Plantactinospora soyae: one gene and its partner. The protein of the gene in region 2 binds, or shares a complex with, the protein of the main gene of each other region. Links are inferred from orthologs where the notes say so. Each region holds a gene or a part of one and is shown on either strand. Other genes may lie near its edges.

Region 1 (3,153 bases), 7.7 Mb from region 2 along the record:
GCCCCCGCTCCGGCCTACGGGCAGCACCAGCAGCAGCACCACGGCTACCACGGCCACTACAAGCACAAGAAGCGTAAGGGCTTCCTCGACGACTTCTTCGGCTGACCGGCCCGCCGGCCGGCCGGATCCGATCCGGTCCCGCCGGCTGGCAGCCTCTGGGGATCCCCGTGCTCAGGTGTCAACTCCCGCGCGTCGCCGACGGGTGGGTGCACATCCCTGAGCATGGGGGTCTTGTGCTTTAGGTCCGGTTCCGCGTCAGCGGCACCGTGATTGGCTAGGCTCGACGGTTGACCGGGGCGGGCGGACCGGTCGGCCCTCCACCGAGGGAGAAACCGGGCGGGGTGAGCGCGCTGGACGGGTTGGCTGAGGGAGATACTTCGCGGTCGGCGGTTCCGGTGCCGAGCTGGTTCGCGCTCGCGACGGCGTACGACGGGATCACCGCGACGGTCGACGGCCTCGCCGACCCGGACCTGCTCCGGCCGACACGCTGCCGGGGTTGGTTCGCCGTCGATCTGCTCTTCCATCTCGTCTGCGACGCCCAGCGGGCGCTGGTCGCGCTGGCGAGCCCGGCGGACGGACCGGCCGACGTCGACGGTGTCAGCTACTGGCGGTCCCCGGATGATCCGGACGAGGGCCGGCACGCCTCCTGGGTACGCCGGTGCGCCGCCGCGTTCGACCGACCACGCGGAGTGGTCCGGCTCTGGACGGACACCGCGCCGGCGGCGGTCCGGGCCGCCCGAGCTGCCGACCCGCGCGGGTACGTCGCCACCCAGGGACACGTGCTGGCGGTCCCGGAGTTCCTCGCCACCCTGGTCACCGAGGCGGTGGTGCACCACCTCGACCTGATACTGGATCTTCCTGACGCTCCGGAGCCGGATCCGGGCAGCGTCGCCGTCGCGGTCACGACCCTGGACGGACTGCTCAGCGACGAGGCCGTACGCCCCGCCGACTGGTCCGACGTCGACTACGTCCTGAAGGCGACGGGGCGGGTTCCGCTCAGCGAGCACGACCGGTTGTTGCTGGGCGAGGCGGCCGGCTGGATTCCGCTGCTCGGCTGAGCCCGGCACGTCGCCCGGTGGACCGGCGGCTCAGACGATCGCCATGTCCACGAAACGCGAGAGGTGGAGCTGCGCCGCGACGGTGACGGTGTCGGTGGGCCCGTTCCGGTGCTTGGCGACGATGAAGTCGGCCTCGCCGGCCCGGGGCGACTCCTTGTCGTAGTAGTCGTCCCGGTGCAGCAGGATGACAACGTCGGCATCTTGCTCAATTGACCCAGATTCTCGCAAATCGGACAACTGCGGACGCTTGTCGGTACGCTGCTCCGGCCCACGGTTCAGCTGGCTGACCGCGATCACCGGGCACTCGACCTCCTTGGCCAGCAGCTTCAGTCCTCGGGACAGCTCCGCGACCTCCTGCTGACGACTCTCGGTGCGCTTGGGCGAACTCATCAGCTGGAGATAGTCGACCACGATCATCTTGAGGTCGTTCCGCTGCTTGAGCCGCCGCGCCTTTGCCCGGATCTCCATCAGGTTCATGTTCGGGGTGTCGTCGACGAAGAGCGGCGCCTCGCTGATCTCGCCCATCCGGCGGGCCAGCTTGGTCCAGTCGTCGTCCGAGAGCTGCCCGCTCCGCAGTACGTGCAGCGGCACCCGCGCCTCGGCCGAGAGGAGTCGCATGACGATCTCGACCTTGCTCATTTCCAGCGAGAAGATGGCGCTGGCGCAGTTATGACGGATCGCCGCATTTCGGGCAAAATCCATCGAAGCGGTACTTTTGCCCAAGCCTGGACGGCCGGCCACAATGATCAACTGGCCGGGGTGCAACCCGTTGAGCAGCCGGTCAAGGTCGGTGAAGCCGGTCGGCACCCCGGTCATCACGCCGCCCTGCGCACCGACCGCCTCGATCTCGTCGAGCGTCGGCTGGAGCATGTCGGCGAGCACCGCGAAGTCCTCGTTCACCCGCCGCTCGGTCACGTCGTAGACCGCCTGCTGGGCCAGGTCGACCACGTCGTCGACGTCGCGTCCGCCGCCGTTGGCGGACCCGTAGCCGAGCTGGACGATCCGGGTGCCGGCCTCGACCAGGCGCCGCAGCACCGCCCGCTCGCCGACGATCCGGGCGTAGTAGGCCGCGTTGGCGGCGGTCGGCACGCTGGCGATCAGCGTGTGCAGGTACGGGGCTCCGCCAACCCGGCCCAGGTCACCTGCGTCGGCGAGGGCGGCGGCAACCGTGATCGCGTCGGCCGGCTCACCACGGCCGTAGAGGTCCAGGACCGCGTCGAAGATGGTCGCGTGCACCGGTCGGTAGAAGTCGTTGGACTTGAGGATCTCGACGACGTCGGCGATGGCGTCCTTGGACAGCAGCATGCCGCCCAGTACGCACTGCTCGGCGGCGATGTCCTGCGGCGGTGTCTTGTCGAACTGCCCGTCGCGGGGGGCGGGACCGTCGGTCGACGGCATGGAGGACCTCGCCTCTCCACGCACGTCGTCGGTGACCGACACTGGCATCCCCCTCCGCCACCCCGGCTGTCCTAGCGAACCGCCGACGTACGACAGTTTTCCGACCGACCCGTGGATCGGCCCCGCCTGTCCGGGCCGGTCCGGCCAGCCGGCACGACCGGGGGAAGTCGGTACGACGTGGCGAGGTCAGGGCGCAACCATACGGAAGACGAGCTCAACGGCTCAACCACGTCGGTGGACGGACCTCGGGACAACCTGTGGACGGCTGGCTGCGGGGTGTGCGCAGCCCTGTGCACAGGCTGTGGAAACTGACTGGGGAAGATAACCTGTACCGGCTCTGACCTGCACAGACTCGGTCCCCACCTTGTGGAGGAAAGAAACAGGTCGAATTAGGGTCAGCGGGACGGCGTATCATCGGGCGACGGCAATCTTGTGTACGACTCCTCGCGATCGATCTACCAGAAAGGTCACGCTCCGGCCGTGGACCATCGGGACCGGGGGCGGGGTGAGCTCGCCCCACACGAGCGGCAAGACAGCGACGGCTGGGGCGACCCAGCGAGCCCTTGGCCGGGGGATCCGTACTCGCGTCCGGACGGCAGCCACCGCACCCCCAGCCGTCGGCGCGCCCGCCACCGTGGCGCACCGGATCCCGTCGACAGCTACACGCCGCCGTGGGCGCTGGAGTCCACCCCGCCTA
Region 2 (3,274 bases):
CGGCCCGGGACCGGAAACGACCCGGAACCAGAAACGGGCCGGGATCAGGAAACCGGGATCACAGGTCCGGATCGGTACCGGCGCGGGCCGCCGCCACCAGCGCGTCGGTCTCCTCGACCACCGCGCCGTCGCCGGTCGGCGTACCGGGGTCGTAGCGGACCGTCCAGGTCAGGCCGTCGATGCCGCGTACCCGACGGGCCGCGATCCGGACGCCGCCGCCGGGCAGCCGGTGATGGGCGGTGTAGGCGACCGAGCGGGTAACCCGGGCCCGCACCTGGTGCGGCACGTCGCCCGGATCGACGAGCAGGTACGTCCGGACCGCCCCGTCGCTGACCACCCGGTAGTCGGTCCGCTCCTCGACCAGGTCGGCGCGGGTGACCGCCAGATCCCGGCCCGACCAGACCGCCTTGTGGATGTCGTGCCAGCCGATCCGTGCGGCGTCGCCCGGCAGCCACAGCCCCCGGTCGGTGACCACCACGATCTCGTCGCCGTCGGCCACCTTGGCCCAGTCGAGCACCCGCTCGTCCCGGTCCAGCCCCGCCGGACGGCGGGCGGCCGGCAGCCGCCGCCCCCGGGAGAAGAGGTTGAACAGCGCCACGGCTACAGACCTCCCATCGCCTGCTCGCGCAGGGCTCGGGCGTGCTGCTCCAGCGAGAGCAGCTCCCCGAAGAGCGTGAAGTACTCGTCCTTGTTGGCCGCCGGATTGACCCGCTGGACCTTCGACTTCAGGTCCCGGATCCGGGTGGTGACCGCACCCCACTCCAGCCGGGCCAGGGTGATCGAGACGTACCGGGGGTCGGGCTCGGCGTCGATCCGCAGCGGCTCGACGGCGAGCTCGCCGACCAGCGCGGCGGCGCCGAGGTCCCCGCAGGCGTCCCGTACCCGTTCGATCCAGACCGCACCGGCGGTCGCCGACGCCGCGCCGCCGGCCGCCTCGATCCCCGCCCGGACCGCCTGGTGTACGGGGTTCAGGTACGACTCCGGCGCGAGCGCGTCGAACATCGGCCCGGCCAGCACCGGCACCTGGAGGGCGAGCTTCAGCGCCTCCCGCTCCACCATCGACTGCGGGTTGTCCACCACCGGCACGGGTCGACCGGGCCGGGCGGGTTCGGCGGCCGCTCCCCGACGCGTCGTCCCGGTGGCGGGCTGCGCGGCGGCGTGCAGCACCGCCCGCTGCACCGGCTCGATCTCCATGCCGAGGTCGCCGGCCAGCTTGCGGACGTACTCGGGGCGCTTTTCCCGGTCCTTGAGCTTGGCCACCAGCGGCGCCGCCTGGCGCATCGCCTCGACCCGGCCGTCGACGGTGTCCAGGTCGAACCGGTTGAGTATGTGACGCAGCGCGAAGTCGACCAGCGGCTCCCGCCGGGCGACCAGGTCACGCACCGCCAGGTCGCCCTTTGCCAGCCGCAGGTCGCACGGGTCCATGTTGTCCGGGCTGACCGCGATGAAGGTACGTCCGACGAACCGCTGGTCGTCCTCGAAGGCGCGCAGCGCCGCCTTCTGCCCGGCGGCGTCCCCGTCGAAGGTGAAGATGATCTCGCCGGCCACCGCGTCGGTGTCCATCAACAGCCGGCGCAGCACGGTGATGTGGTCGGTGCCGAACGCCGTGCCGCAGGTCGCCACCGCGGTCGGTACGCCGGCCAGATGACAGGCCATCACGTCGGTGTAGCCCTCGACGATCACCGCCCGCCCCTGCCGGGCGATCTCCCGCTTGGCCTGCGAGATGCCGTAGAGCACGTGCGACTTCTTGTAGATCGGCGTCTCGGGGGTGTTCAGGTACTTCGGGCCGTCGTCGGCGTCGAGCAGCTTGCGTGCCCCGAAGCCGATCACGTCGCCCGTCAGATCCTTGATCGGCCAGAGCAGCCGGCCCCGGAACCGGTCGATCAGCGAGCCGGACCGCGCCTCGCGGGACAGGCCGGCGGTGACCAGTTCCGGCCCGGTGAAGCCCTTCTGCCGCAGGTGCTTGGTCAGCGGGTCCCAGGCGTCCGGCGCGAATCCGCAGCCGTACGTCTGGGCGGCGGTCCGGTCGAAACCGCGCTGGGCGAGGAACTCGCGGGCCGGCCGGGCACCGGCGGTGCCGAGTTGCCCGGCGTAGAACTCGGCGGCGGCGGCGTGCGCGGCGACCAGGCGCTGCTTCTGGCCCTGCTGCTGCCGGACCGGCGCCGGTCCGGCCTCCATGTACCGGAGCTGGATGTTGGCCCGGTCGGCGAGCCGTTCGACCGACTCGACGAAGGTCAGGTGCTCGGCGTCCATCAGGAACTTGATCGCGTCCCCGCCGGCACCACACCCGTGACAGAAATAGACGTTCCGGGCGGGAGCCACCGTGAAGGACGGGGTCTTCTCGTCGTGGAACGGGCAGAGCCCCTTGAGGTTGCCACCGCCGGCGGACCTGAGCGTGACGGTTTCGGAGATGATGTCGGCGATCGAGGTGCGCTCCCGCACCACCGTGATGTCCTCGTCCCGGATCCGACCAGCCATCCGTCACCCCCTCCGGCGTACATCCTGCCCTGCCGGACTGATTCGCCCGGCGAAGGGGGTACGCCGACGGGCCCGGGTTCCCGGCCGGGTGGCGCGGCGCGGCTCAGCGAACCGCCGCGGCCGTCTCCTCAGCCTCGACGAGCCGGTTCCACTCGGCCTTGGACGAGCGCCAGCTCTCGTCGTCGTCACCCCGGCGCCAGTAGCCGGAGATGGAGAGCCGCTCCGGAGGTACCCGCAGTTCCACCCGGAGCATCCGGCGCAGTTCCCGGACGAAGTTCGCCTCCCCGTGCACGAAGGCGTGCACGGCACCGGGCGGGAAGGTGAGCGCCCGTACCGCCTCGACCAGGGCCTCGCCGACGACCCGGCCGGCGCGGTGCACCCAGACGATCTCGGCGGTTCCGGTGCTGGTCAGTAGCTGCTCCTCCGCCGCCCCGGCCACCTCGATGAAGACCCGGGCCGGAGCGCCGTACGGCAGCCGCTCCAGCGCCACGCCGATCGCCGGCAGGGCGCTCTCGTCACCCACCAGCAGGTGCCAGTCGGCCGCCGGGCTCGGGGCGTACCCGCCGCCGGGGCCGCGGAACATGATCTGGTCGCCGGGACTTGTGTGGGCGGCCCAGGGACCGGCCAGCCCCTCGTCGCCGTGGTAGACGAAGTCGAGGGTCAGCTCCCCGGTCGCCGCGTCCCAGGCCCGGACGGTGTACGTCCGCATCCGTGGCCAGTGCTCGCGCGGCATCTCGCGGCGGATCGCGTCGAGGTCGCAGGGCACCGGATAGTCGACGCCGGGCGGCGGGAAGAT

What was found.
Region 1: the proteins of dnaG (region 2) and dnaB are in contact, whole or in part, in a crystal structure (PDB 2R6A), measured with the Geobacillus stearothermophilus proteins. The link is inferred for Plantactinospora soyae from one-to-one orthologs. Residues at the interface, in WP_049624496.1 of Geobacillus stearothermophilus: Lys456, Leu457, Leu458, Pro459, Ala460, Asn463, Ala464, Leu467, Leu535, Leu536, Ile537, Ala538, Gln544, Glu545, Asp548, Tyr549, His552; in WP_033016901.1 of Geobacillus stearothermophilus: Ser13, Glu15, Ala16, Gln18, Glu91, Leu92, Asp94, Ala95, Val96, Pro97, Thr98, Ala99, Ala100, Asn101, Tyr104, Tyr105, Ile108.

What each region holds. Positions count from the first base shown.
Region 1 is NZ_JADBEB010000001.1:1,897,037-1,900,189, forward strand. Bases 273-3,113 are described here. They hold dnaB (replicative DNA helicase), read right to left. Parts: upstream 2,457-3,113; coding sequence 1,089-2,456; downstream 273-1,088. Other genes in these bases: H4W31_RS08460 (maleylpyruvate isomerase N-terminal domain-containing protein), read left to right, coding at 342-1,058; H4W31_RS08470 (hypothetical protein), read left to right, coding at 2,937-3,113. Also shown: H4W31_RS08455 (TFIIB-type zinc ribbon-containing protein), read left to right, coding at 1-105; more of H4W31_RS08470, read left to right, coding at 3,114-3,153. UniProt on the Escherichia coli protein: The main replicative DNA helicase, it participates in initiation and elongation during chromosome replication. Travels ahead of the DNA replisome, separating dsDNA into templates for DNA synthesis.
Region 2 is NZ_JADBEB010000001.1:9,588,430-9,591,703, forward strand. What follows is about bases 40-3,001. They hold dnaG (DNA primase), read right to left. Parts: upstream 2,479-3,001; coding sequence 601-2,478; downstream 40-600. Other genes in these bases: H4W31_RS41805 (hypothetical protein), read right to left, coding at 59-592; H4W31_RS41815 (siderophore-interacting protein), read right to left, coding at 2,582-3,001. Outside these bases: more of H4W31_RS41815, read right to left, coding at 3,002-3,274. UniProt on the Escherichia coli protein: RNA polymerase that catalyzes the synthesis of short RNA molecules used as primers for DNA polymerase during DNA replication.